Regions from separate parts of the Cellulosilyticum sp. WCF-2 genome, predicted to be linked through region 2. Evidence: riboswitches for the same ligand, from Rfam matches in the RefSeq annotation. Region 2 holds a riboswitch; each other region holds the start of a gene.

Region 1 (10,331 bases), 2.4 Mb from region 2:
CTATCTGTACCTGCTGTTTCATTTGTTCCTGCTGTAGCCTTAGTATCTTCTGTTTTCTTTTCTCCACAAGCCACCATACTCACACTAAGCATCGCTACTAAACCACACATCATTAGTTTTTTTACTATTTTCATCTTTATTGGCCTCACTAACTTTTTATTATTTTCTTTTTACTATTCTAACATAAGTATTATTGCTTTTCCATGTTTTCAAAAGCAACTACTATATTATAATACAGTGTTGTAAATATGTCATGTGTATAAAACCTGTTAAAAAAAGTTATTCTATAGGTAACAACAACCTATGACTAATCTATTTAAAGGAGCTTATACAATGAATGCTTCAATTTTAATTGCAAGCCTAATTTTTATTATCGTTATTCTTTGCATCATGTCGGAAAAAGTTAATCGTACTTTAGCTGCTATGGGGGGTGCTATGGCAATGGTACTAACAGGTATTTTACCAGCTGATGCTGTCTCTAGTACAATTGACTTTAATACTATAGGCGTCTTAATAGGTATGATGCTAGTTGTCTCTACTATAAAAAATTCTGGACTTTTCGAGTACTTAGCCATCTATACTGCTAAACTTGTTAAAGGTGATGCTTGGAAAATACTTATTGGCTTTGCTATTATTACTGCTATTTTATCAGCTATTTTAGATAATGTGACTACCGTTTTACTTATCGGCCCGATGACCTTAGTTATTACTCAAATATTAAAAATTAATCCGATCCCCTTTCTTGTCACAGAAATTATTGCTTCTAATATAGGTGGTACCTCTACGCTTATTGGTGATCCTCCCAATATTATGATTGGTAGCGCTGCAGGATTAGGCTTTCTAGATTTTGTAGTCAATCTAGGCCCTATTATTATTGTTATTCTCGTAATCACCTTAGCTTTACTTTATTTCATTTATCGTAAACAATTAGTCGTCAAAAAAGAACAAAAAGAAGAAATCATGGCATTAGATGAAAAAAAAGCCATTACAAACCATCCTTTACTTATAAAAAGTATTATTGTTATTTTTCTTATTCTTCTTGGTTTTATTTTTCATGAAAACATTGGCATATCTTCCAGTATTGTAGCACTAACAGGTGCTACTCTTATCTTACTCATCAGTGGGCAAGATATCGAGGAAATCTTCTCCAGCATTGAATGGCCTACTATTGCTTTCTTTGCCGGACTTTTTGTCCTTGTAGGTGGCCTTGAAGCTGTAGGAATTATAGAAAATATAGCCAATTACTTATTACGTATTACTGCTGGCCATCCTACTTTAACCGTTATTTCACTTCTTTGGCTTTCTGCCATTGTCTCTGGCTTTTTAGACAATATTCCTTTTGTAGCAACACTCATTCCACTAGTCCTTACCATGGGTAAAGGCGGGGTTAATACTTGGCCCCTTTGGTGGGCTATTTCTCTAGGCGCATGCCTAGGTGGCAATGGTACTTTAATAGGTGCTTCTGCCAACTTGGTTCTAGCCAACATTGGTGCCCGCAATGGTCATAAAATTTCCTTTAAATATTACTTGAAAATTGGATTTCCTTTAATGATTATTTCTATTGTTGTTTCTACCCTCTATCTTCTAATCTTTTATGTATAATCTTACTTTAACTTACTATTATAGAAAGAAGGCAACCTAATGGATCTTAGTGTCAATGCAACAACGGGCGATATGCTTTTAGTTCCTTTAAAACAACTGGGTGCTACGGATATCATAGATATTAATAGCCGCCTCTATTATATCAAATTTAAACTTAAAAAGAATATTACGGTCTCTTATGTATATAATATTAACGCAAAAAGTAAGTATTTTCTACAGCGTATTTCCCCCTATCCTCTCCCAAAGGGACTTTTTACAAACCATGATGAAATTATAGACTTTATTAAGCGTGATATTCGTAAATTCAAAACTGCATGTAATAGTTCTAATTTTGAGCTCTTTTTAGGGATTACTAATACGCTAGGTTATGTCTCTAGTGATATAGAATCTTTGTTTTTAAATTATAATATTCCAAAAGAACAACTTGATCAATTTTATCATCAACTTCATCAATTAAGCGACTTAGTTCATCAAATGAAAGCTAAAAGTACTCATATCATATTAAAGGATTAACGAAAAAAAGCTATTGCATGGGGTTATGGAACTGTCTCCATACGCCTTACGCAACAGCCTTTTTAGTGAATCTCTATTATATATGTTTAAGATGCTTTAAGGAAAAATCCAAAATTGGAGAAGAATGAGTCAATGCGCCACAAGAGACATAGTCTACACCTGCAGCTGCAATAGCTTTTAAACGCTCTTTATTGACATTACCAGAACATTCTGTCTGAGCTCTATCTCCTATAAGTACCACTGCTTGCTTCATAGTTTCTATATCCATATTATCTAGCATAATAATATCTGCTCCTGCTTCTAGAGCTTCTTTCACCATGTCTAAATTTTCCACTTCCACTTCTATTTTACGTACAAAAGGTGCATATGCTTTGCAAGCTTTAACTGCAGCTGTAATACTACCTGCTGCCCCTATATGATTATCTTTAATAAGTACACCATCTGTTAGATTAAAGCGATGGTTAGTTCCTCCCCCTACTTTAACTGCATACTTTTCAAATACCCTCATACCTGGCGTCGTTTTTCTCGTATCAAGTAACGTCGTCTTTGTACCTTTTAATTCCTCAACCAATTCATGAGTAAAGCTAGCTATACCACTCATACGTTGTAAATAATTTAAAGCTGTACGTTCTCCGGAAAGTAGTACTCTAATATCACCTCTTATACTAGCAATAATCTCTCCTTTTTTAACTTCATTCCCATCTTTATAACTTGTTTGCATCTCAATATTTCCTATTAATTCAAAGGTACGTCTAAAAACACTAAGGCCTGCTAATATGCCATCCTCCTTACAAATAAGTTGTACTTCTCCCTGTTGCTTTTCTTTCATAATTGCCATAGTCGTTACATCTTCGCTGGTGATATCTTCTTTGATTGCATTTAATATATGCTCATCCACATTTATATTGTTTATGAAACCATCTAACATAAAAATTTTCATCCTTTCTTTTGATTGCTTCTAATAAAAGAGTCTCGTAATTTGCTTTTATCTCTTCTATAGATTCCTCAATGATAGGAATACCTATAGGCCCTTTGGACAAAAACATATCACTTGCTTTTATATCGAGTGCAACCTTTTTAGCAAATACTAATCCTTCCAAAAGTGAATTACTTGCTAGACGATTAGCTCCATGTACCCCTGTACGGCTTGTTTCTCCAACTGCATATAAATGTTTAAGTGATGTTCTTCCCCTAAGGTCAACTGCAATACCACCCATAAAATAGTGTTGAGCTGGTGTAACAGGAATATCCTCTTTGGTCAAATCATACCCTTCTTCTTTACAAGCCTCATATATATTAGGAAAGCGCTTTTTAATATATTCTCCATCTAAGTGCTTCACACTTAAGTACACATGATCTGTTTGAAATTTAAGCATTTCTTCGCTTACTCTAGCTGATACAATATCTCTTGGCAATAACTCATCTACAAAACGTTCTCCTTTAGGATTGAGCAAATACGCACCTTCTCCTCGTACAGCCTCAGAGATTAAAAAGCGTTTCCCTTGTTTTTGACTATAGAGGGTTGTAGGATGAATCTGGATGTAGTGAATATCTGCTACTTGTACCTGATGTTTTAATGCAATAGCTACTCCATCACCTGTTAGATGTGAAAAATTGGTGCTTGCTTTAAAAATACCCCCTATACCACCTGTAGCAAGTACAATATCCTTGGCATAAACGGCATGATAACTTCCTTTATAATAGACCATTACCCCATATGCTGTTTTATTATTTTTAATCAAATCTACTAGTGTACATTGTTCTAATAGCTCGATATTAGCTCTTTGTTTAACGGCAGCTAAAAGTTTACTTGTAATTTCTTTTCCTGTTACATCTTTGTGATGTAAAATGCGATTCGTGCTGTGTGCTGCTTCTTTTGTGTAAACTAGTTCACCTTTTTCCTTGTCAAAATCTACACCTAGAGCAATTAACTCATTAATGATTTCTCTAGATTCTCGAATTATGGTTTCTACAGCTGTTCTATCATTTTCATATTTTCCTGCTTTTAAGGTATCTTCTACATAACTTTCAAAATCCCCTGCATCTTTTAAAACACAAATGCCCCCTTGTGCTAAAAAAGAGTTACTTTCTTCTAATTGACCTTTGGTAATCATTAAGATGTTTACAGTCTCAGGTAAATGAAGTGCACAAAATAATCCTGAAACACCTGTCCCTACAATGACTACATCATATGCTTGTTTCATTTTATTTTGCCAATTGATGCATCTTACTAAGAGCACCTTCTGCCTTTCTTCTCATTTCTTCGTCTAATTCAACAGGATGCTTTAATGTATCTAGGGCATGGTAGACATCCTCTAAACTAATGCGTTTCATATTAGGACAAAATTGTCTGTGACCTACGGCATAAAATTGCTTGTGAGGATTTTTCTTTTTAAGTTCATATAGAATACCCATTTCAGTCCCAATAATAAATTTCTCAGCAGGGTCATGAGTAGCGTAATCAATAATACCTGAAGTGCTTCCTACATAATCTGCTAATTCTGTAATGACTTTAGGGCACTCAGGATGAACTAGAACCTTGGCCTCTGGTTGCGCAGCCATAGCAGTCTTTAAACTTTCTACTGTAATACTTGTATGTACATGACAAAAACCATCATTAAAAATGAAATTTTTTTCTGGTAATTGCTCAGCAATATAACGACCTAAATGTTCATCTGGTATAAAGAAAATATTTTTTTCGGGTAGCTGACCCACAATCTCTAAAGCATTAGAGGAAGTGACGATCACATCGGCTTCTGCTTTAATCTCTGTGGTTGAGTTAATATAGCATACAACCGCTAAATCTTTATAAGCCGCTCGCATTTCTCTAATCTTTTCTATTTCTATCATATGAGCCATTGGGCAATCAGCATGCTCCTCTGCCATAACTACCTGTTTATAAGGATTAAGAATCTTAGCACTTTCCCCCATAAATCTAACACCGCAAAAGATAATCAGTTGTTCTGGTCTATCCATGCATACTTTGCTTAAATAATAAGAATCTCCTACGTAATCTGCTATTTCTTGCACGGAATCATCTACATAATAATGTGCTACAATAAGTGCATTTTTTTGTTTTTTTAAAGACCTAATTTGCTCTATTGTATTAACTACATTCATTTTCTCGCCTCACTTATCAAGTTATACTTTATTTAATATAACATCATCCTCTTAAATAATCAATACATGTGTAAAGACACCTACTAAGTCATTTTGTTGAATTCAAATTTCTTCCTATTTAATGTTATTAATCTCATAGCATGGTACTAAATAAAAAAGAGCTGTTGTATTAACAAATAAAATTGCTAATACAACAGCTCTCTATCATTAATTTAAGCTTACCACTGAACCTTGGTACTTCTCTGCAATAAAGTCTTTTACTTCCTTGCTTCCTAAAGCTTCAATAAGTGCTTTAATATCTTCTCTATTTTCGTCGCCTTCACGTACAGCTAAAATATTAGCATAAGTTTGGGCCATTAAAGAATCTGCTGCCTCTTTTGCTAGAGCATCCTCTTCTACATTAAGTCCACCTTGAATAGCATAATTACCATTAATAACTGCAAAATCCACATCTTGAAGTGTACGTACAAGCTGAGCTGCTTCAATTTCTACTATTTCAATGTTACGAGGATTTGAAGTAATATCTGTTTTAGTTGCTGCTAAACCTGCTGACTCATCTACAGTAATGATACCTAAATCTTGAAGAAGCATTAAAGCTCTTGCCTCATTAGTTGTATCATTGGGTACCGCAATTTTAGCTCCATCTTTGATATCATCTATACTAGATGATTTTCCTGGATAAATGCCAAATGGCTCATAGTGGACAGCTGCTACTGATACAAGATGTGTACCATTCTTACTATTAAAATCATCTAAATAAGGTTTATGTTGAAAATAATTAGCATCTAATTCTTTATTTTCAAGTGTTAGGTTAGGCTGCACATAATCTGAAAACTCCTTAATTTCAAGATCATAGCCTTTTTCTTTCAAAATAGGTTTTGCTACTGCTAGAATCTCTGCGTGTGGTGATGTAGATGCTCCTACAACAATTTTATTACTTGCTTCACTTTTGCCACAACCTGCAAGAAGTGAAAGTGATAATACAGCTACCAAACTTAAAGTTAATAATTTTTTCATTTTATTTCCCCCTGGTTTTCATTAAGATTTATTTTCTTTTATCTTGCTTTGTTGCTATTTTCATACCTATACCTTGAATACATTGAACGATAATGACTAATAAGATTACCGTTACTAACATCACTTCTGTTTGATAACGATAAAAGCCATAACGAATGGCAATATCTCCAAGACCACCACCACTTGTAAAGCCAGCCATTGCTGAATAGCCTAAAATAGTTGTAGCTGTAATAGAAGCACCTATCCATAAAGAAGGTTTCGTTTCAGGTAACATCACTTTCCAGATAATTTGAAAAGGTGTAGCTCCCATAGAAAGAGCTGCTTCGATAATGCCGTGATCTAATTCTTTAATAGAAGACTCTACCATTCGCCCGATAAAAGGGGCTGCTGCTACAACTAAAGGTACAACAGTTGCTGTTGACCCTATAGTGGTTCCCACCACCCATCTTGTAAAAGGTTGAATAAAAATAAGTAGAATCAAGAAAGGTACTGAGCGTGTTATATTGACTATCACATTTAAAATGCTGTTAAGCCATTTACTAGGCAATAAATTTCCTTTTTCTGTAACAACTAAGGCTATACCCAAAGGTAAACCTATCATATAAGCTAATAAAGTAGAAAATAAGGTCATGTATAAGGTCTCGAATATCCCTATTGTAATGGTTTTAATCATTTCAACATCCCACATTTTACATAACCTCCTCTACAATTAGTTCTCTTTGTCTTAAGTAATCTAAGACACGCATTGCTTGACTTGTATCCTCTGGCAATTGAAGTACCATTTGTCCCATTGCTTTATCTCCTACCTGTTTCATATCTGCATAGATAATATTGACATGAGCCTTACACTCTAAAATCATACTTGCTATAGCTGGATCATAAGCTGAACTGCCATCAAAAATAATGCGTGCACATTTCGTGCCTATGTACTGACTAGGTGGCATGCCATTTGGATAAACGAGTTGCTGCCCTACTTGACTTTGAGGATGAGTGAACACTTCTTCTACTGTTCCAACCTCTACAATTTGACTATCTGCAATAATGGCAACATGAGAACAAATCTCCTCTACAACCTTCATTTCGTGGGTAATAATAACAATGGTAATACCAAACTTCTGATTAATTTCTTTTAGCAATGCTAAAATAGATTGAGTTGTACTTGGGTCTAAGGCCGATGTGGCTTCATCACATAAAAGCACCTTAGGATTAGTAGCTAATGCCCTAGCAATGGCTACTCTTTGCTTCTGCCCTCCTGAAAGCTGTGAAGGATATGATTTCGCTTTATCACTTAACCCAACTACCGCTAATAACTCTTTAGCTTTTTCTCTTGCTTCTTTTTTCTTCATACCTGCAATTTCTAATGGAAAACAAACATTATCTTCTGCTGTACGTTGCATCAACAAATTAAATTGTTGAAAAATCATACTCATAGACTGTCTGGCTTTCCTAAATTCTACCGCACTTAATGTACCTAAATCTTTTCCATCAAAGTATACTTTACCTTTGGTTGGCTCTTCTAGATAATTAATACATCTTACGAGGGTACTTTTTCCAGCGCCACTCATACCAATGATGCCATAAATGTCTCCTTTATAAATATCTAAGTTAACATCTTTTAATGCCGTGAATGTTCCTTGATCTACTGAATAGGTTTTACTTAAATTCTGTAAAGATATAATTGGCTGATTGAATACTTTCTCCATTTTTTCCTCCTTCTAGAAACAAAGTAAACCTCTCTTATTTTTAATGATCACTAAAAATAAGAGAGGTTTACTTTGCTTTGATTCATCCGCCCTTATCTTCCAGAACCTTAGGTTCTGCAGGAATTAGCACCTTTCACTTAAGTGTGGTTGCTGAGGTATCATAGGGCCTGTTCCCTCCACCTCTCTAGATAAGCTTTTCTATTGATACTTAGTATAATCATGTTAATTTGAAAAGTCAAGAAATAATTTCTATTTTTTTCTAATCATCTTTAATTTGCTTTCTACTAATGCTAATACTTCTAACGCATCTTCCCTGCGGCTTACTACATCATAGCGATCCATATCAATGACTACAACTTCACTGGCATGATAATGACTCATCACCCATTCATCATATCCTTCCCATAGTTGTCTATAATAAGCTTCAAGCTGTGCATCTAATTCATAGCTTCTACCACGTTTCATAATACGCGATAGCACTGTTTCAAATGATCCCTTTAAATAAATCATTAAATCAGGTGCTTTCTTAGGAAGTTCCTTTAACTCTTGCATCATATTATCTAACAAACGATCATACATTTGAAATTCTAAATCCGAGATTCTTCCTAGGTCATTATTAACTTTAGCAAAATACCAATCTTCATAAATACTACGATCAAGTACGTTATTATCATGATACAATGCACTTTTAATACTTCTAAAACGTGTATCTAAAAAATGTAATTGTAATAAAAAGGGATATCTTTTCTTTTCTATTTCTTCTTCACTTGAAGTATAAAAAAGAGGTAAAATTGGATTATTATCTACACTTTCATAAAATACTTCCGTTCCAAAATGCTCTCCTAAAAGCTCTGCAACACTGGTTTTTCCCAGACCTATCATCCCACCAACAACTAGCAACATTCTTCACCTATCCTTCTCACTTATCTCAAAACAACTTCTTCTATCATAAGTGTTTACATAATCATTGTCAATTGATTGATAGGCATGTTTCATTTGGACTTATTTTCATAACATTATAGACTTACTTTTAAAATCATAACCTTCTGCTATTGCTAAATCACCTATCACCTATTTACAATTCTTTATTATCTATTATCATGTGATTACATCAAAAAACTGTGTTTAAAAGCTCTCACTTTTAAACACAGTTTTCTATCTTACTTCCAATCTTTCAAAATGTTGATATTACTTGCTTCATAAACTGTATCACGCCTAAAGTTACCAGTTTCTTCATCATAAACACAATCAAATGTCATCATACCTGCTCCAGCTTTATACTGAACTAATACATGTACTCTTTCATAATCGTTATAATCTATATAAACTAAATATTCTAAGCCGCCTAATTGAATATAACTTTTTTCAAATAACGGATAAATATCATCACCTTTTTTGACAACTAAGGTCCAAACTTGGCCATCATCTAAAAAATAACTGCCATCATCCGTTATTTCTCCTTGACAGTAGACCTCAATGGTTTCATTGCTACCATCTAAATCAAAATCTACATCAAAACTACTAAAACGATTTAAACCTTCTAAATATGTAGCATCTTGAATAGGTGTAATCATTTCGCCTGAATGGGGCATCCCCATATCATCTGTTTCAAGCTTTAGATATTCAATACCTTCATGACCATTTTTCCCATCTTCAGCTATAACATAGTCAATACTTTTATTTTTGTAGGTCACTGTAATCATAATCTGCGGAATACCTTCTGGTCTTACAGCATACAGAAGTAGACCATAACCTTCTGGTGTTCCTTCTTTTGCATATAAGGTATCTTTTGCAATAAAGCGTTCACCTGTATACTCTACTTTGCTAATTGTAATTTTTGAACCGTTATATTTGGGTATAATCATTAGATTATCTTTTGTATCCATCTGTTTATAGGTTTCTACCTGAGGTAAGCTATTGATGGCTTCCTGATCTGGCGCATTAATAACTAGCCCTAGTTCAGTAATATTGTTATTATATTTTTCAAAAGCGCTATTATAGCTACTTTCTGTTGTTTCTGCTGTGGCGGTAGGTGACGGGCTTTCAATTTCCTGTGTTGGCTTTGGCCCATTCTCCCCATTACAACCTACTAAAAATGTACTTACAATTAAACTCATAATGAGAAAAACTGCCCATTTTCTTTGCTGTCTCATTGTCCATCTCCCTTCCTGTTATTGCGACTTTATATACTTCCTCTTATTGAATCTTACCACTAATCCTAGGTTTATTCAACACTATTCTAGTCAATATGCCTATCCCCTATGAAAATCAGCACTTTTTCTAATCATAAATAACTTTTTATCTCTTAGAAAAAACTCATTACACACCCCATAATACCACCAAGTAAAGCGCCTAACCATACTAGCCTATTAAGTT
Region 2 (10,331 bases):
AAAATTGTACAATAAATAAAGAACTCTTCCTTAACTGTTGCCCCTAAGAGTCATCAGTTAAGGAAGAGTTTATTCATTTATAGCAGAAGATGGTTAATTAACGAAGGTAAGTACCATCTGTACCTAATTTACCTTTTACAGTATTGCTAGTAGTATCTAATACATAAACTCGCATATTTGCTTTTGAAATAGAATCAGATACTAATTTTCCGTTGGTTACATTAATCGTTTTACCAGTGATAACTTCAATATATTTTCCATTTGGAATGTTGTTAAAGGTAGCTTGACTAGACAAAGCAATAAGTGCAAATGAATAGGTATCAGCATCTTGATAAGCTCGTTTAAAAGCCATATTACCACTAATATCTTGAACACTATATTGGCCCTTTTGAAGAGCAGGAATAGATCTTCTAATAATATTTAAACGTTGAATATGTTTTGATAATGGGTGGTTTAAGGTTTCAGCCATTTTTCCACTAGCAGAACTATAAACACCAAAGTCAGTTACATTTACATCACCCTCAATATAATCTCCAAAATAAGCTCTTCCAGTAGTACTAAGAGGCGCATTAGGACCTACATCAATAGGAGCACCCTTCATAAATTCAATTTCACTACCATAGTAAATGGTTGGGATGCCTCTAAAAGTAAACATTAAATTTAAATTTTCAGCCCAAGTATCCTGGCTGCCAGAGAAACGTTTATTTTCAGGTGCATTATCAGGAGCATAATCGTGAGAGTCAACGTAAGTTACATTAAAGGTTGCATCATTATAATATTGATCTCCACTTACAGCGACATTAAAAGCATCGGAAGCGTTACCAAAATTCCAGTGCATAGGGAAATCGATAACATCTAAGCCACTACGCTCATTCCAATTAGGTGTATGGTAAGAATTTCCTTGCAACAGGTGGTTAGTACTAGTTGGCTGGCTACTAGGATTCATATTATCATTCCAAAAAGCAGAAGTAGAGTTTACTCTCTCTGCTAAGGTATCCCAGGCATAATCCTTGGAATCCTGCCAAGTGTAAAATGGAGCAGAGACGTTAGGAATATTACTGTTCCATACTTGGCGATATCTAGTACATACTTCACCAAACATAAAGAAATCATTGTTACCACTTTGTTTAGCAGTAGATAATAGCTGTGGAATAAAATTATTGTTTAATGTTAATCTAGAAATATGTTTAACGGTATCTAATCTGAAACCATCTACACCCATTTCAATATATTTAGAATAGGAATCTACTAAATAATTACTAACAGTAAGGTTCTCGGTATTTAGGTCTACACAGTCACCAGCAATTTGTCCTGTTTGAACGGTATAACCTTCCCAAGATAAAGATTTTTCGTGATGATAAATCTTGTTAGTATCTTCTTCATCAGTTTTCATGGCATTCAGTCTTGCTTGATACTGAGCCTCAGGTGTTAAGTCATCATAGTTAGCAGGTAATTTACCATCTGAGATATCAACTAGACAATCAGAAGAGCTTAAATCTCCTTGTTTAGTAAAGAGAGGATAGATATTTTCCTCACCAAAATTACCAGTATGATTCCAAACAACATCTTGAATGATTTTAAGACCTTTTTCGTGACAAGCATTAATCAAATCTTGATAAGTAGCCCCAGTAGACTCATATCGACTATCTACCTCACTATGATCTATAGCATGATAGCCGTGATAATCATAACCACTAGCATTTTCAACAACAGGTGTAATCCAAATGGCACTAAAACCTAAGGCTTTAATATAATCTAGTTTTTCGATAAGACCTTTAAAGTCTCCACGCCATGCAGGGTCAGAATCAGGATTTCCCGCTTTTTTATCATCCCAGCAATGGATATTATTGCTTGAGTCACCATCGTAAAATCTACTAGTCATGACAAAATAGATTGTTTCATCTCTAAAGTCACTATTGCCATAGTTAAATTCAACTGGATCAGGTGACTCATAAGGAGGTTCTGGATCAGGAGGATTTTCTGGGTCATTATCAGGATTATGGTCATACCATTTGCCTGCCTTATACCACCATTCACCTTTGGTTTGTGATAAGTCAGCAGTTTGGCTACTGCCGTTATTGCTAAAGATTAAATTAGTGCTAGAGGTATTGAGTTCATAGCCATACCAGTCATTACCTTCACTAGTCATACTTACTCCAGGCCATTTTACCGTGGCTAAAGTAGGAGTTGCTTTCCAGTAATACAGTGTAGCTGGAGAATTACTCTTATAATGAACTTTGATAGTATCTAGGGTAGGAGTAGGGGTAGGAGTAGGGGTAGGAGTAGGGGTAGGAGTAGGGGTAGGAGTAGGGGTAGGAGTAGGAGTAGGAGTAGGAGTAGGTGTAGGAATTGGTTCAGGATTAGTGTCGTACCAAGTACCATTCATATACCACCAGTTACCTTTAGTCAAATTAAGATCTTTAGTTTGATTACTACCCTTGTTGCTAAAGATTAAATTTGTAGAATTGGCATTTAATGTATACGTATACCAATTATTATCTTCCTTAGCCATAGATACACCAGGCCAACTTACACCGGGTAAACTAGGGCTAGCTCCCCAATAATAAATATATGGAGAAGACAAAACACTCTTTAAATGAACAACTATTTGGGAATCACAAGGAGCTTCAGGATTATAATCTGTCCAAACACCATTCATATACCACCATTCACCAGATGTTCTTGAAAGGTCTGCTGTTTGTGAACCTTTAGCATTATTAATAATTAAATTAGCACTAGATACATCTAAGACATAAGAATACCAGTTATTACCATCATTTTGCATAGGTACGCCGGGCCAATTAACTGTAGTGGTAGATGGATTAGTTTGCCAGTAATAGATGTAGCTACTTCCCCAAGTGCTTTTGAAATGTACAGTTAGTGAATTGTTAGCTCCTAATGTGGAAACGTTACCAAACAATAGTGAAAACAACATACACATTGCAGCTAATAAACTAGTACATTTTCTGATACTTCTTTTACGTTTCATATTTTACCCCCTTAGAATTTTTGTATATATTACAATAAACATAGAATGTTTACTAAAATATATATAGTGATTATACAATTTTAATCAATAAAAATTCAATATATTTTATATAATTTACAAAATTAAAATTTAAAACAGAAGATTGTTAGTTATTTAAGATATAGCTAGTATTCTTATAAAGAAAGCAAAAAAGCTAGAAAGGGTGATAATCTTGTCCTACTGAGACGTATTTTAAATGAAAATAATAAGTTGTATAATTTCCTAGCAAAAAGCTTAATTTATTTGTAATAAGTAGGAAGGGCCTCGCATAAGATTAAATCAAGAGCCAGAGTTAAGGGGGGCCTTTTCTTGAAAGCCTATATAGAAGAAAGAGCCATAGAGTCAGCAAAGTTTATTATTAATTCTAATGCTACTGTAAGGGAAACTGCAAAGAAGTTTGGGATTAGTAAAAGTACGGTTCATAAAGATGTAACAGAAAGACTAGAGAAGATTAATCCTAAACTTGCCAATGAGGCAAGGAAGGTTTTAGAACTAAATAAGGCAGAAAGACACCTAAGAGGTGGCTTGGCTACAAAAGAAAAATATTCTAGCTTAATTAAATAATTTTAATACATAGCACCTCATTTTGAGGTGCTATAATTATTTTTTAATTTTTTGCAAAAAATAGAGTTTTAATGTTATAATATGCTAAAAGAAGTGAACCCTAAAATACAATTTTACTATAACAAAGGAGAATTCAAATGTTTGGAATGGGAGCGGATATCGGAATTGATTTAGGGACTGCCTATGTACTTGTTTATGTGAAAGGGAAGGGCATTGTCCTTAGAGAACCATCGGTGGTAGCAATAAAGGAGAAGACTAAGGAAGTCATAGCTGTAGGAGAAGAAGCAAGACGTATGTTAGGCAGAACACCGGGGAGCATTACTACTGTTAGGCCTCTTAGACAAGGTGTTATATCAGACTATGACGCTACAGAACAAATGCTAAAGTATTTTATTCACAAAGCTATTGGTCACAGACTTGTAAAACCACGCATTGGAGTATGTGTTCCTAGTGGTGTTACTGAGGTGGAAAAAAAGGCGGTAGAAGATGCTACAAAACAAGCAGGAGCCAGATATGTTGATACGATAGAGGAACCTATTGCAGCAGCTATTGGTGCAGGCATAGATATTTCGCGTCCATGTGGAAGTATGATTGTAGACATAGGTGGGGGAACAACGGATATAGCAGTTATTTCATTAGGAGGAGCAGTTGTAAAAAAATCCTTAAAAATAGCCGGAGATGAGTTTGACGATACTATTATTAAGTATATGAGAAAGAAATATAGCCTTCTTATTGGAGAAAGAACAGCAGAAGAGATAAAAATTAATGTTGGAAGTGTATTTAAAAGAGAAGTTCCAGCCGAAATAGAAATTAGAGGTCGTAATTTAGTATCAGGATTACCAAGAAATATGGTAGTAACTTCAGAAGAAATTAGACAGGCCTTAGAAGAACCAGTAACAAGTATTGTTGATGGTATCCGATCTGTGTTAGAAATAACACCACCAGAATTAGCTTCTGATATTTCAGATAGGGGAATTGTGCTTACAGGTGGTGGAAGTCTTATTCAAGGTCTTGATCAGCTTATTTTGCAGGAGACAGGAATAAATGCAGTGATTGCAGATGATGCTATGTCATGTGTAGCTATCGGAACAGGTATGTGGGTTGAATATAGATATGCTAAAGGAGTAAGAGAAAGAGATTAAAAAAAGGAGGCCTTTAGATGGTAAGAGGACTTTATACAGCTGCCACAGGTATGAATGTACAGGCAAAAAGGTTAGAGATTATTTCTAATGATCTAGCTAATACAACGACTACTGGATATAAAAAAGATGTTGCAGTAGTTTCTTCTTTTCAAGAAGTATTAATGACGAGATTAAATGACACTCAAAACCAAGTGCCTAATAATGGACCAATAGGTAATATTACTTATGGGGCAAAGATTGACGAGGTCTATACAGATTTTACTCAAGGTTCAGTTATTTCAACAGGGGAAATGGTTGATGTGGCTATTCAAGGAGATGGCTTTTTTGTAGTGCAAACTCCAAATGGAGAAGCTTACACAAGAGATGGTAATTTTTCTATTAATCAATATGGAGATTTAGTGACTAAAGAAGGCTATCCTGTTATGGGATTAGATGGTCCCATTACTTTAGGCGAAGAATTTCTGGCCACTGGTGGAGATGTAGTGATTAGCAGTCAAGGAGAAGTAACATTAGATGGTCAGTATATTGATACCTTAGAATTAGCTAGATTTGAAGACAGTAGGGCATTAACAAAAATGGACAATAACTTATATAGTAGTACGGCGGCTAGGCTGCCTTTTGAAGGGCAGCTCATTCAGGGCTATTTAGAATCAGCCAATGTTAATCCTGTAACTGCTATGGTAGATATGATTACCGTTTCAAGAGCATATGAAACAAATCAAAAAATGATTCAAGTACAAGATAGTTTACTTGGTAAAGCTGTTAATGAATTAGGTAGAGTATAGGAGGAAGAATATGATTAGAGCATTATATACAGCGGCTTCAGGTATGACCGCCCAGCAACTTAATGTAGATACCATTTCTAATAACATGGCTAATGTTAATACAGCAGCTTATAAAAAAGAAACAACTAACTTTAAAAGCTTGCTCTATACAACGATGGGAGAAGCTAATGATCCTAATGCACAGGCGACACCTACAGTTAAACAAGTAGGGCATGGTGTACGTGCGCTAGCTAATTCTAGAGATTATACAAATGGCATTCTTCAAGAAACAGGTAATGAATCAGACCTTGCTTTAGTTGGAAATGGTTTTTTTGCTATTGGTCAGACAGATGGTTCTGAGGTTTATACTAGGGATGGTAGCTTTAGATTTGCTATGATTCCTGATGAAGGAAGTTATGCGTTAGTTACAGCCGATGGGCATCCAGTACTATCTACAGAAGGTGAGTCTATTGTAGTAGGGACAGAAATTCCTATGGATAAGCTTGAAATAGGGCAAGATGGAAATATTTATTATTTAGATGAGACAGGACTCGAAATGGATGTAGCTCAAATAAGAATTGTTCAATTTGCTAATAGAGCAGGACTTGAGGCTGTAGGAGATAACCTTTATAAAGAAACACCAGCTTCCGGAGAGCCTTTAGCAGAGGTTGATGATGATGGCTTAACTAAAACAACGATTCGTACAGGTTACCTAGAAGGTTCCAATGTACAAATAGCACAGGAAATGGTTAACTTAATTATTGCTCAAAGAGCTTATGAAATTAACTCAACAGCTATTAAAGCAGCCGATGATATGTTAGGACAAGCTAATCAGCTTAAGAGCTAAGGAGGATAGCTAGATGGAAATTTCAGGGGTTTCAAGTCTATTAGATTTGCAAAAGCAAGTAGCTACGGAGTCTGCTGATACAGCAGGAACAAAAGATTTTGAGGCTATTTTATCAGAAGCTATGGCAAAGAAAGATGACACAGAACTAAAAGAAGCTTGTGATGAACTTGAAGGTTATATGCTCAGCATGATGTTTAAGCAAATGAAATCATCTATGCTTTCAGGGGATAGTTTGATAGCTAAAGGTGATTATGAATCTATGTTTGAGGATACTTACATCAATAATTTATGTGATGAAATGGTTAAAGCAGGGGGCATCGGTCTTTCTGATGCTATGTATAAACAAATGACCAATACATATGCTGCTCAAATGCAGATTAGTGATGAAAATAAAGCAGCAATGGCTAATGAAGCTATCAAAACCGAAGAGGAAGTTTAAGAAATGTTCCTCTTGTTGACAATAAAAAATAATAATGTTAAAATAAATCGAAAATAGAATAAAAATTCTTATCCAGAGAGGTGGAGGGACAGGGCCCTATGAAACCCGGCAACCTAGTTTAAAGCTAAGGTGCCAATTCCCACGTATTTATTACGTAAGATGAGGATGACTGTGCGAACGCTAACCCCTCATTTTTAATGAGGGGTTTTTTATATGGTTTTCTGTCTTACACAAAATTAAAGGAGGCTATGATATGGCAAAAAGATTATTTACTTCAGAATCAGTAACAGAAGGGCATCCAGATAAAATTGCTGACCAAATCTCTGATGCAGTTTTAGATGCTATTTTTGCGCAAGATCCAAATGCAAGAGTTGCTTGTGAAACAGCACTTACAACAGGTCTTGTATTAGTAATGGGAGAAATTACAACAAATTGTTATGTAGATATCAATAAAACAGTTCGTGACACTATTAATGAAATTGGTTACAACGCACCAGAGTATGGTTTTGACGGACACTCATGTGGTGTAATTGTAGCACTTGATGAACAATCAGCAGATATTGCTATGGGTGTCAACAAAGCTTTAGAAGCTAAAAAAGGTGAGATGACAGATGATGCAATTGAAGCTATTGGCGCAGGGGATCAAGGAATGATGTTTGGCTTTGCTTGTGATGAAACACCAGAACTTATGCCAATGCCAATTTCACTTGCTCATAGATTATCAAAACGTTTATCAGAAGTACGTAAAGATGGTACTTTAAATTATCTTAGACCAGATGGTAAAACACAAGTTACTGTGGAGTATGATGGAGATACACCAATAAGAGTTGATGCAATCGTTGTTTCAACGCAACACGCAGCAGAAGTAACCCAAGAACAAATTCATGCAGACATTATGGAATATGTTATTAAACCAATTGTTCCAGAGAACTTATTGGATGCAGATACAAAATATTTTATTAATCCGACCGGACGTTTCGTAATTGGTGGACCAGTAGGAGACTCAGGTCTTACAGGACGTAAAATCATTGTAGACACTTACGGGGGTTATGCAAGTCATGGTGGCGGTGCTTTCTCTGGAAAAGATCCAACTAAAGTAGACCGTTCAGCAGCTTATGCAGCTAGATACGTAGCTAAAAACATTGTAGCAGCAGGTCTTGCTAAAAAATGTGAAATTGAGCTTGCATATGCTATTGGTGTAGCACAGCCAGTATCAGTACTCGTAAATACACATGGTACAGGTGTTGTTAGTGATGAAGTATTAGTAGAACTTGTTCGTAATAACTTTGACCTTAGACCAGCAGGTATTATTAAGATGTTAGATCTTAGAAGACCTATCTACAAACAAACAGCAGCTTATGGACACTTTGGTCGTATTGATGTGGATTTACCATGGGAAAGAACTGATAAAGCTGAAATATTAAAAGCTGCAGCAGAGAAGTAGGCGACTAGAATATAATCCGTATAGGAAAGCTTTGGTTGAATCCTGCTGTCTAGAGTGCCTTTTAGAAGAGTATATGAATTGTGAGATGAGAGAGTAAGAGAGTGATTAAAATAAAAAAGCGTTGTTACGAGGAAAAATCGTAGCAACGCTTTTTGCATGAACAAGAATTAATATTACAACTACATTACAATTATTAATTAATCATAAATTCTAGTGGTATCGAAATCTAAATGTGCTATAGTATTCTGTATAAATAAAAAAATATTTTATTAATTTGGTTTATGGAGGGGATTTGTAATGAAGAAAAAAGTATTAGCCTTATTGGTAACATTTGTAATGATGTTTACTATGGTAGGTTGTAATGCTCAAGGTGTAGAACTAATTAATGAGTTAAAGACAGTTTCTACATGGGAAGCGATGGAGACAAAAAGTAATTTAGACGTAAGCTTTACTTATCAAGGAGAATCATTTAAGGCAAATGCAGAAGTTGTAAGTTATTCAAATAGTAAAGACTTACAGATGGAAGCTACTATGACTATTAAGAATGTTGAATTTTCTGGTCAAAAGATTGACGTTACAAAAGCACCATTTAAAATTTCACCTATTAAATTCTATATGGATGGTATGAAGTTCTATGTAAGTACAAGCTTTATTAAAGATGTAGCGGCTATGGCAGGTGTTGATCCATCAACATTAGTAGATGTAAGTAAAGACTATTTAGCTCTTGATTTAACAAGTGCTATGGAAATGTCAGGAATGAGCAAAGAGCAAATAACGAAACTATCAAGTCAAGGTTTTGATATTTATGCTAATTCTAAAGTAGAGGTTCCAGTTACCAAAAAAGATAACACTTATACTGTTGAACTTAAAGATTCACAATTAGTAGATGCATTCTTTGATCTTTGTGCAGAAGCTATTGATGCACAAGCAGCTACATTAACAGAAACTTATAAAGCAATGGGTCTTACAGATGACCAAATCAAAGAAGCTCTTGCACAAGCAAAAGCTATTTATGGACCAGAAACAAAAGCTATAATTAAACCTATGGTTACTGGTAGTACTGCAAAAGCAAGCTATACATTCAATAAAGATAGCTATGTAGCTGATATGTCAGCCGCTATTAAAGTAGCAGTAGATAAAGAAAAATTTGATATTAGCGTAGCTGAAAAATCAGAAGTGAAAAAAGCAGATAAAAAAGCAATTACTTTCCCAACAAGTGTAAAAGTATACACTATGGAAGACCTTATGGCTATGACTACACCTAGTCAAGTTATTGAAGTAGCACAAAAAGATTGTATTGTAGAAAAAGGTGTAACATATGTACCTCTTAAAGCTACTTTAGCTAAGGTTGGACTTACAGTAGGTTATGATAGTAAAGCAAAAACAACTTATATTAAAGAGTTAAATAATATGCCTATCAAATCTATTGTTAAAAAAGGTGTATCATATGTTTCAGTAGACCAACTTGCTGAACTTGGCTTGGTATGTGAAATTACAAAATAACAAATGTAAGAAAACGAATAAGCTACAAAGTAAAAATAGGAACCGTTAAGTATATGGTTCCTATTTTTTATGCTACATTTAATTTGAATGCGTATGAGTTAAAAGAAGATAGGCAATAATTTTCATAAAATAGTAAGCCATTGTGACCTAAATGTGGATATGTTATACTTTTTAAATAAAGTTGTGGACAAGATAAATGGATAAGAAAGCAAAGTGGTGAATAAATTGAGCGAACAAGTGGTTTTAGAAGCGACAATAGAAGATATAATTTATCAAAATGCAGAAAATGGGTATACTGTTTGTACCATAGAGTACGAAGGAGAAGAGCTTTCTTGCGTGGGAGAAATGGCAGGTATTTATGCCGGAGAAGAAGTTAAAATTGTAGGAAGCTGGAGCACACATCCCATATATGGAAGGCAAATACGAGTAGAAATGCTAGAGAGAAGTATGCCTAAGACGGTACAAGGAATGGAAAAATATCTAGCTTCTGGTGTTATTAAAGGCATAGGGGCCAAGACAGCAAAGAAAATTGTCAAGCATTTTGGGTTAGATACTTTTAGAATGATTGAGGAAGAACCGCTTGTACTTGCTCAAGTAAGT
Region 3 (10,331 bases), 580 kb from region 2:
ATCGACATAGGAAGCATCAAATAAAGAAGGAATGAAATGATTACCAATACCTTCAATATGGTAGGTACCTTCTTCCCCACCTCCTAGAATAGAGCCTTTAGGGTCGCTGAGTACAATTTTGATGTTGGGATTTTTCTCTTTTAAATAGGAGGCAATGCCAATAATAGTACCACCGGAGCCTGCTCCTGCTACGAGGATATCTATCTTCCCATCAAGGGCATCATAGATTTCCTTACCTGTTTGACGATGAGCTTCTCTATTAGAGAGATTATCGAACTGTTTAGCCATAAAGCTAGTTGGGATTTGCTTTGCTAATTCTTCTGCTTTTTGAACAGCACCTTCAATACCTTCTTCTGTTGGAGTAACAATTAATTCTGCACCTAAGGCGCGCATTAGTATTTGTTTTTCAATAGCAAACTTAGCAGGAATAACAATTTTAAGTTGATAGCCTTTTTCAAAGGCAGCCATGGCAAGGCCTATACCGGTATTACCAGCAGTAGCTTCGATGATGGTATAGCCAGGTTTAAGTAGCCCATTTTTTTCGGCATCTTCTAAGATCTTTAGGCCAATACGGTCTTTAACACTTCCCCCTGGGTTTAGATATTCTAGTTTACCAAAGATATTAATATCAGGATTAGGAGAAATATGATTGAGTTTTAAGAGTGGGGTATTACCAATAAGTTCACGAATATCATTAATATAGTGCATGAGATGTACCTCCTTCAGATATAGAAAGATTAAGTGCATGGGTTAAATCAGTTATCAAGTCGTCAGCATCTTCGATGCCTACAGAAAGACGAAGTAAACCATCTGTTATACCTAAGGCCTTTCTTTGTTCTACAGGAATAGAAGCATGTGTCATAGCTGCTGGAAGGCAAATAAGACTTTCTACACCTCCTAGACTTTCTGCCAGAGCAATGAGTTTAACATTTTCTACGAGCTTTAGAGCGACCTCGGGGTCACTAAGTTCAAAAGAAATCATAGCGCCTAAACCTGGATAATAGATTTTACTTACCTGAGGTAGAGTGTGTAAGAAATCAACAATCGCTTTAGCATTAGCTTGAGCCTTTTCTAATCTAATAGCCAATGTTTTAATACCTCTTATAAGTAAAAAGCTATCTTGGGGGCCAAGTATCCCACCTACAGCATTTTGTAAAAAGCCAAGTCGTTCTTTAAGGTCTTCATGAGCAACAACTACAAGCCCAGCAACCACATCACTATGTCCGCCTAAATATTTGGTGCCGCTATGAACAACAATGTCTATGCCGTGTTCTATAGGACGTTGAAGATAAGGGGTTAAAAACGTGTTGTCAACAACCGAAATGAGGTTATGACTTTTGGCGAGTGTACTAATCGCTGATAGGTCTGTGATTTTCATTAATGGATTAGTAGGTGTTTCAATAAAGATGGCTTTAGTAGTAGGCGTGATAGCTTTTTGAACAGCTTCAAGGTCGGAAGTATCTACTAGAGAATAAGAAATGCCAAGATGAACGAATACCTTATCGACTACTCGAAAAGTACCACCGTAGACATTATCAGATAGAAGAATATGATCTCCTGTTTTAAAAAGCATAAGAACTGTAGAAAGAGCGGCTAAACCAGAAGCAAAAGCAAAACCAGCGATGCCACCTTCTAGATCTTTAATAAGTTCTTCTAAAGCCTGTCTTGTAGGATTACCTGTGCGTGCATATTCAAAGCCTTTATGTTTACCAATCCCTTCTTGTCTAAAAGTAGATGTTTGATAAATAGGAATATTAACTGCGCCTGTAAAGGCATCTTCAGAGATACCACCATGGATAACCTTTGATTCAAATTTCATAAAATAACCTCCTTTAAATTGGCAATAAATTTTGTAATATATCAAATTTTTTAAATTAAAGAGAGTATACATCAAATTTAATTCCTAGTAAATATATTTATTTTAAAGGAATTAAAAATGTGACAGTCCAAAAAGAAAAAGTTATTGATAGTCAAAGACTAAAGCAAATAAGAAAATAATAATAAATAAAACTTATCCATTAATGGTTCTATAAAAAAAGAAATTTCTAGTAACTTCAAGGGAAATTAAAAAGAAAATAAAATAAAAAATATATTAAAAAATAGTTGACAATTTAAAAAAATAAAAATATACTACTAAACATATAAAACAACTAGGAAATAAAACCAAGTGAATAATTTCTTATCCAGAGAGGCAGAGGGACTGGCCCAGTGACGCCCGGCAACCTGAACATGTTATAAAATGCTCAAGGTGCTAATTCCAGCAAACCAGAAGTGGTTTGGAAGATAAGAGTATGTAGCATAGTGAATTTTAAAAGCTGCTTTCTTATCTTAAGAAAGCAGCTTTTATAGTTTGTAAAATATTACTTTTAAATGAAGTAGGCAGAAAAACACAGAAAAATGAAAGAAACTACAAGATCAAGGTTAATTAAAGGGAGGAAACAAGATGAGTAAGTTAAGTCATAGATTAGATGGGTTTGGAGAATCCGTGATTAGGAAGATGACGCGTATTGCTAACCAACATGGGGCTATTAACCTTTCACAAGGTTTTCCTGATTTTGATCCACCTAAGGCATTAATAGAAGAATTACAAAGGGTAGCCATAGAGGGGCCGCACCAATATGCAGTGACTTGGGGAGCACAAAATTTTAGAGAAGCTTTAGCCAAGAAGCAAGAACATTTTATGGGGATTAAATTAAACCCAGATGAAAATATCGTAGTCACTTGTGGTAGTACAGAGGCCATGATGACAGCTATGATGGCTATTTGCGATAGCGGTGACAAAGTTGCTATCTTCTCACCTTTTTATGAGAACTATGTAGCAGATACAGTGCTTTGTGGAGCTGAGCCCATTTACATTCCACTTAAACCACCTGCCTTTAACTTTGATAAAGAGGAACTTGAAGCAGCTTTTAAAGCAGGTGCTAAAGCTTTGATTCTCTGTAATCCATCTAATCCAACTGGAAAGGTATTTACTAAAGAAGAGCTACTAGACATTGCACAGCTTGTTAAAGCGTATGACGCTTATGTCATTACAGATGAAGTTTATGAGCATATCGTTTTTGAACCATATAAACATCATTACTTTGCATCGCTACCTGGCATGTTTGAGAGAACTATTTCTTGTAGTTCACTTTCAAAGACTTATTCCATTACAGGTTGGAGATTAGGTTATGTAATAGCACCGAAGGTTATTATTGATCAATGTAAAAAGGTACATGACTTTTTAACAGTAGGAGCAGCAGCCCCTCTTCAGGAAGCTGCAACAGTAGGACTTAAATTAGAAGATGACTACTATAAAGAACTTACAGCGTTATACGGAAAGAAAAGAGAGTTGTTCTTGTCAGGGCTTGATAGCATAGGACTTAAGTACTTTAAGCCAGAAGGTGCTTATTATGTCATGGTTGATATTGAAGAATTTGGTGTTTCATCAGACTACGAATTTGCAAAAAGACTTATTAAAGAAGTAGGCGTAGCAGCTGTACCAGGTTCTAGTTTTTTCAAAGAACCTGTTAATCAATATATACGTTTCCACTTTGCTAAAAAACCAGAAACACTAGAGCTAGCTTTAGAGAGATTAACGCAAATAAAAAAACATTTTTAGGAGGTGCTACAATGATTCGTTTTGAACAAGTAAATGTAAGCTTTAAACAAAAAAATCAAATCGTTAATGCCGTTAGTAATGTATCACTTCATATAGAACCAGGAGAAATCTTTGGAATAGTTGGGGGGAGTGGCGCAGGTAAAAGCACCTTAGTAAGAACCATTAATGGATTACAAAAGCCTACTTCAGGCAGTGTTTTTGTAGAGGGAGAGGATGTAACAAAACTTTCTTCTACAGAGATTAGGGGATTACGAAAGAAAATCGGCATGATTTTTCAACACTTTAATTTAATCTCAAGAAAAACAGTAGGGGAAAATATAGAGTTTGCTCTTAAAGTCCAGGATTATCCTAAAGCTCAAAGGCAAACTAGAACTAAAGAATTACTTGAGCTAGTGGGCCTAGAAGATAAAGAAAATGTTTATCCAGCTAGTTTAAGTGGTGGGCAAAAACAAAGGGTAGGTATAGCAAGAGCTTTAGCAGCGAATCCAAAGATTTTACTTTGCGATGAAGCAACTTCTGCATTAGATGTGCAAACAACTGAGGAAATTGTGGATATCTTAAAAGGAATTAATGCTAAGTTGGGGATTACTATTGTGTTTATCACGCATCAACTAGAGGTAGCTAAAAGGTTGTTCTCAAAAGTAGCAGTAATGAGTCAAGGTGAAATTATAGAAGTTAATAGCGCTTACGAGTTATTTGCTAGTCCCCAATCAGCATTAACAAAAAGATTAGTAAAGACTCAGATAAAGGTACCAGAGGAGATTATTAATGCAGCAAATGGGGAAATCATCAAGTTGACTTATAGGGGTGACAAGAGCCTAGAGCCTATTATTGCTTATACCAACAAGAAGTATGATGTTGTACTTAACATTCTACATGGTCACATTGATTACATTCAAGAAAAGCCAGTGGGTGTCTTGGTAGTTAGTATAGAGGGAGAAGTTAAAGCTATTAATGAAGCACTTAAGTATATAGGAGAAAATATTGAAGAAATAGAATTAATTATTCCAAAGGAGGGTGAAATCGCATGAAAACAGGTGAATTAATAGAAGCTCTATGGCAGGCAACAACAGAAACTGTTTACATGGTAGGGATATCCATGATTATTGCAATCGTTTTTGGGACGGTTCTTGGCTTATTACTTTATATCACAGCTTCTCCTTTGTTACACAAAAATAAAGTGGTTAATGCAATCTCTGGTTTTGTGATTAATATTATTCGTTCCATTCCATTTATTATTTTGCTGGTCCTACTTTATCCTTTTACAGATTTTTTATTACACACCACTATAGGAGCAAAGGCAGTAACCGTACCACTTACAGTAGCAGCAGTAGCTTTTTTAGCAAGACTTGTAGAAGGTGCTTTTTCTGAAATAGATAAGGGTGTCATAGAAGCTTCACTGGCTATGGGAGCTAGTGTTAAATATATTATTTTTGACGTGCTATTAGTAGAAGCCTTACCTGGCATTGTAAGAGCCATTACTGTGACATTAATTAGTATCATCGGTTATTCCTCTATGGCAGGAACTGTTGGTGGTGGCGGAATAGGTGACTTAGCTATTCGCTATGGCTATCAACGTTATCAAACAGACATACTCATTATTACCGTTATTTTATTAGTGGTAGTAGTACAGCTTATTCAAATGGTGGGAGAAAGAATAGCCGTTAATTTAACTAAAAAGTAAGTTGGTTTAAGAAGCTATAAAAATTTAAAAATAAAAATAAGGGGAGTGGAATATATGAAAAGAAGATTAGTTTATGGAATAGGTGCAATCATTTTAGGGCTTGGAACATTAGTAGGCTGTGGAAGTGGATCACAAGGAGCTGCAAGTACAGCTAGTGCAAGTAGTGATACCAATCAAAGCACACAAGTAGAAAAAACAACTATTAAGTTTGGAACCTGCCCAGGACCTTATGGAGACATGGTGAAATATGCGATTAAACCATCACTTGAAGAGAAGGGCTATAAAGTAGAAATTATTGAGTTTAGTGATTATGTACAGCCTAATTTAGCATTAGGAAAAGGTGAAGTAGATGTTAATGTATTTCAACATAATGTGTACTTTGAGAACTTCAAGAAAGAGCATCAATTAGAGCTTACAAAGCTCATTAATATTCCAACAGCAGGGCTTGGATTTTACTCTAACAAGTATAAAGATGTTAGTGAAGTAGTAGAGGGTGCTACCTTTACAGTTCCTAATGATGTAACAAATCTAAGACGTGCTTTATTAGAAGCACAAAAAGCAGGTTTATTAAAGATTGATGAAACAGTAGAAGTATCTCAGTTTAGTGAAAAAAATGTACTAGAAAATCCACTTAACCTAAAGATTACACCAGTAGAAGCAGCACAGCTTCCAAGAACACTTGATAGTGCAGATTTAGCAGCTATTCCAGGTAACTATGCTTTATCCGCAGGCATTGATTTAAATACTGCGATCTACAAAGAAGTCTTAGTAGAGGATATGAAGAACATCATCGCAGTAAGAACAAGTGAGGTAGACAGTAAGTTTGCTAAAGACATTTTAGAGATTGTTGAGTCTGAAGCCTTTAATAAAGTAATCGAAAGTAGTGAATATCAATTTAGTGGTTTCCAAAAACCAGAGTGGTATACCACCAAGTGGGCGAAATAAACCAACAAAGCTTCAACTAAAGTGTTTATAAATATGGTGAAAGAGGGGGGATAAAAATGTTCGAGCAACTGAAAGCATTAATTGAAGATGAAAATAGGGTCATTACAGCAGGCATAGATGAAAAATATTATTCAGACCATCTTGGCCATATTAAAGTAAAACCAGCAGCAGTAGTCATTGTAGCTTCTACAGATGAGGTTAGCAAAGTCTTAGACTTTGCTAACCTACATCATATTCCAGTAGTGCCAAGAGGGGCAGGGACAGGTCTTACAGGAGGGACAGTTCCCACAGAGGACAGTATTGTCATTGATCTGACCAAACTTAATCGTATACAGCATTTAGATAAGGAGACTATGACATTAACAGTTCAGGCAGGTGTCTTACTTGAAGAGGTTCAAGCCTTTGCAGAAAGTAATGGATTATTTTATCCACCAGATCCAGGAGAGAAAGCTTCTACCATAGGTGGTAATATCAGCACCAACGCAGGTGGCATGAGAGCTGTCAAATATGGTGTCACAAGAGACTATGTCAGAAGCATAGAGGTTGTCTTAGCCAATGGTAGCATTGTAGAGCTGGGAAGCAAAAATATAAAAGACAGTACAGGGCTAGACCTTAAAGATTTACTTATAGGTTCAGAAGGAACCCTGGGTATTATTACAGAGGCAAAGCTCAGGCTTATTCCTAAACCACAAATAGCAAGAAGTGTACTTGTGCCCTATCAAACTTTAGAAGAAGGAATAGATACAGTACTAGATATCAAAGCTTCAGGTATAGATGTAGCAGCTATTGAATTTGTCCAAAAAGAAGCCATTAGTTTATCAGAGCAGTATTTAAAGATTGAGTTTCCTACTCATAAAGGTAATGCATATTTGATTTTTACCTTTGATGGAGATACTGCAAGTTATGTAAGGGATAACTATGAAAAGGTAAGAGAGTTATGCTATCAGCATAATGCTCTAGATTTCTTGGTATTAGAGGATGAAGAGAGCTTTAAGAGAACTTGGCAAATCCGAGGTGCCATTGTAAAAGCTGTAGAAAGTGTCTCTGTACAAGAGCCCATTGATATCGTGGTACCCATTAATAAAAGTGCTGAGTTTGTAAAATATACACAAGAAATTTCAAACCGCCATCAAGTAGCTATTCAAAGCTTTGGTCATGCAGGAGATGGTAATGTACATCTATGTATTATTAAAGGGACACTTAAGGAAGAGGAGTGGCAAGAAAAACTACAGCTAGTGCTTGAGGACCTGTACCAAAAAGCAGCTGAATTAGGAGGACTTCCTTCGGGAGAGCATGGCATAGGGTTAACTAAGTTAAAGTACTACTTAGATTATGCTAATGAAGTACAAATCACCTTAATGAGAAATCTAAAAAGAGCATTTGATGTAAATCAAATATTAAATCCTAATAAAGCATACTAACAATCATAAAATACGTTTATAAATGACACATTTCTAGCAAAAGGGGATATCCCTTTTGTTTAACATAGAAGGGGGAAGAGATATGCCAGAAAGAAAATATGGAAATGAATTTGGAATTCAAACAAGAGCCGTTCATGCGGGAAATGATGTAGATCAAGATACAGGAGCTATTAAAAGACCCATTACTATGGCTAATAGCTATGAATTACCGTACGACCCAACTGACCTTAATTGGAGCTCAGCTGGGAAAGCACTTTATACCAGAAATGGAGGTGCCAATCAGCAGTACCTACAAGAGAAGTTGGCGGTACTTGAAGGTGGAGAAGATTGCGTTGTGTTAGCTTCAGGCGTTGCAGCATTATCAGGGACTTTCTTTGCACTCCTTAACTCAGGAGATCATGTGATTTTTGCTGATGTGATCTATATTGCAGTTTATAGATTGTTTAATGAATTGTTAAATACTAAATATGGTGTAGAAACAACCCTTGTAGATACTAGTGATTTAGAAGCAGTAAAAGCAGCCATTAAGCCTAATACAAAATTGATTCATATTGAAACACCAGGAAACCCAACACTAAAAGTAAGCGATATTAAGGAGCTTGCCAATATTGCACATGAGCATGGGGCCTACCTATCAGTAGATAATACTTTTGCATCCCCATACAATCAGAGACCTATAGAGTTAGGAGCAGACTTAGTGATTGAAAGCTTAACGAAGTATATTAATGGTCATGGCGATGCTATGGGCGGCGCCGTAATTGGGTCTACAAAGCTTATAGAGCAAATCAAAGCCCAATCCATGATTAATTTAGGAGGAACCATTAGTCCATTTAATGCATGGCTTATTATGAGAGGGGCAGTAACCTTACCACTTCGTATGAAACAACATAATGAAAATGCATTAAAGGTAGCTAGGTATTTAGAAAGCCTACCCTTTGTAAGTTTTGTGGCTTATCCAGGCTTAGAAAGCCACAAGGGTCATGAGATTGCTAAGAAGCAAATGATAAATGGCTTTGGAGGCGTATTATCCTTTGGACTTAAAGCAGATCATGATACTTACAATAAAGTAACCAGCTATTTAAAGGTGATTACCTCAGCAGTTTCATTAGGTCATGATGAGAGTTTAATCGTATTTCTAGGAGAAGAAGATGAAAGACAGTATTTGTACCCAGAAGCTTTTCATAATGGGTTCTATAGACTAAGCGTGGGTATTGAAGATATAGAAGACATCATTGGAGATTTAGAACAGGCTTTTGAAAAAGCAGGGTTAAATGGTTCTGAGATTATTAAGAAATAAGAGAAAGCACCAACTATAAAAATTGGAGGGGTTTATTATGAGCAGAGCATATTGGAATGAAGAGATAGAAACTATTTCAAGGGAAGCATTAGAAGTGTATCAGCTAAAGCAATTAAAGGAGCAGCTTACAGAATCCTATACAAAGTCACCCTACTATAAACAGAGCTTTGATAAAGCAAATGTAAAGCCGGAAGACCTTCAAAGCTTAGAGGATTTAATTAAATTTCCTATTTTAACTAAACATGATGTAAGAGAAAGGCAGGATGTGGCACCTATTATAGGAGATTTATGCGTAAAGGGAGAAGAAGCCGTGGTATTTATTTCTTCTTCTAGTGGTTCCACTGGGGTACCTACAGCTAGTCCTTTTAGCAAAAGAGACTTTGATGAATTTCAAGATGTAGAAAGTAGATTGTTTTGGCAAGCTGGTATGAGACCAACTGACAGGTACATTCATGCTCTTAATTTCTCACTTTTTGTAGGAGGCCCTGATGTAATTGGTGCTCAGAATCTAGGAGCCTTATGTATATGGGCGGGAACACTCCCAGCTGATCGATTATTATTTATTATTCAGCAGTATCAGCCAACTGTGATTTGGACTACACCATCTTATGCATGGTACTTAGGAGAAACAGCTAAGCAAAAGGGCATAAATCCAGCCACTGATCTAGCGATTAATAAAATCATTGTAGCAGGAGAACCAGGAGGTTCTATACCAGCTACAAGAGAAGCCATAGAGGAGCTTTGGGATGCAGAAGTCTTTGATTTCTATGGTATCTCAGATATATTTGGAGCATGTGCAGCAGCATGTGAAGCTCATGATGGATTGCATGTAGCAGAGGATCATATTTTAGTAGAGGTAGTGGATGAGAAAACAGGTTTACCAGTTAAAGAGGGTGAAAGAGGAGAAATGCTTTTAACAACCCTAAGAAAAGAAGTACGCCCAATGATTCGCTTTAGAACAGGCGACATTGTCACTTATACTAACGAAGAATGTAGCTGCGGTAGAACACTTAAGCGCATTAAGGTAGTAGGAAGAATTGATGATATGTTTATTGCAGGGGGAGTAAATGTTTTCCCTAGCGATATCGAACATGTTACTAGAAAGTTTGAGAGCCTCACAGGAGAATATAGAGTCAATGTGATTGAAGAACAGCATATTACTAAATTCACTGTAGAGGTGGAAAAACGATTAAATGATGAAACAGATACCAAAGAGCTAAAAGAAAAAGTAGCTTATGAAATTAAGATGCAATTAGGTGTAAAGCCTAAAGAAATCATTATCTTAGAAGCGGGTACTTTACCAAGGGCTACGCATAAAGCTAAGAGACTACAAGATTTAAGACAAAAAGCATAATGGACTATAAAATGATAAGAAGTAAGGTC

What was found. A riboswitch is a leader RNA that binds a small molecule or an ion and turns the genes downstream of it on or off. The one in region 2 is predicted to bind S-adenosylmethionine.
Region 1: it holds a riboswitch for S-adenosylmethionine, as region 2 does, so the genes downstream of both, EKH84_RS10475 (methionine ABC transporter ATP-binding protein) here and metK (methionine adenosyltransferase) in region 2, are expected to answer to the same signal.
Region 3: it holds a riboswitch for S-adenosylmethionine, as region 2 does, so the genes downstream of both, EKH84_RS02340 (pyridoxal phosphate-dependent aminotransferase) here and metK (methionine adenosyltransferase) in region 2, are expected to answer to the same signal.

The regions. Positions count from the first base shown of each region.
Region 1 covers NZ_CP034675.1:2,345,115-2,355,445, reverse strand. The annotation lists gene EKH84_RS10515 (peptidyl-prolyl cis-trans isomerase) at 1-134, opposite strand, end outside; gene EKH84_RS10510 (ArsB/NhaD family transporter) at 334-1,602, shown strand; gene EKH84_RS10505 (hypothetical protein) at 1,642-2,115, shown strand; gene nadC (carboxylating nicotinate-nucleotide diphosphorylase) at 2,192-3,043, opposite strand; gene EKH84_RS10495 (L-aspartate oxidase) at 3,006-4,319, opposite strand; gene nadA (quinolinate synthase NadA) at 4,321-5,235, opposite strand; gene EKH84_RS10485 (MetQ/NlpA family ABC transporter substrate-binding protein) at 5,443-6,252, opposite strand; gene EKH84_RS10480 (methionine ABC transporter permease) at 6,281-6,940, opposite strand; gene EKH84_RS10475 (methionine ABC transporter ATP-binding protein) at 6,942-7,955, opposite strand; SAM riboswitch class I at 8,045-8,150, opposite strand; gene EKH84_RS10470 (deoxynucleoside kinase) at 8,205-8,858, opposite strand; gene EKH84_RS10465 (hypothetical protein) at 9,116-10,108, opposite strand; gene EKH84_RS10460 (DUF445 domain-containing protein) at 10,261-10,331, opposite strand, start outside.
Region 2 covers NZ_CP034675.1:4,727,035-4,737,365, reverse strand. The annotation lists gene EKH84_RS21590 (hypothetical protein) at 1-15, shown strand, start outside; gene EKH84_RS21585 (starch-binding protein) at 98-2,989, opposite strand; gene spoIIID (sporulation transcriptional regulator SpoIIID) at 3,338-3,592, shown strand; gene EKH84_RS21575 (rod shape-determining protein) at 3,730-4,734, shown strand; gene flgF (flagellar basal-body rod protein FlgF) at 4,752-5,519, shown strand; gene EKH84_RS21565 (flagellar hook-basal body protein) at 5,530-6,345, shown strand; gene EKH84_RS21560 (rod-binding protein) at 6,359-6,784, shown strand; SAM riboswitch class I at 6,850-6,950, shown strand; gene metK (methionine adenosyltransferase) at 7,038-8,228, shown strand; gene EKH84_RS21550 (hypothetical protein) at 8,526-9,731, shown strand; gene recD2 (SF1B family DNA helicase RecD2) at 9,957-10,331, shown strand, end outside.
Region 3 covers NZ_CP034675.1:528,407-538,737, reverse strand. The annotation lists gene EKH84_RS02350 (pyridoxal-phosphate dependent enzyme) at 1-708, opposite strand, end outside; gene EKH84_RS02345 (trans-sulfuration enzyme family protein) at 695-1,819, opposite strand; SAM riboswitch class I at 2,177-2,290, shown strand; gene EKH84_RS02340 (pyridoxal phosphate-dependent aminotransferase) at 2,444-3,601, shown strand; gene EKH84_RS02335 (methionine ABC transporter ATP-binding protein) at 3,613-4,632, shown strand; gene EKH84_RS02330 (methionine ABC transporter permease) at 4,629-5,285, shown strand; gene EKH84_RS02325 (MetQ/NlpA family ABC transporter substrate-binding protein) at 5,340-6,230, shown strand; gene EKH84_RS02320 (FAD-binding oxidoreductase) at 6,287-7,651, shown strand; gene EKH84_RS02315 (trans-sulfuration enzyme family protein) at 7,734-8,948, shown strand; gene EKH84_RS02310 (phenylacetate--CoA ligase family protein) at 8,986-10,302, shown strand.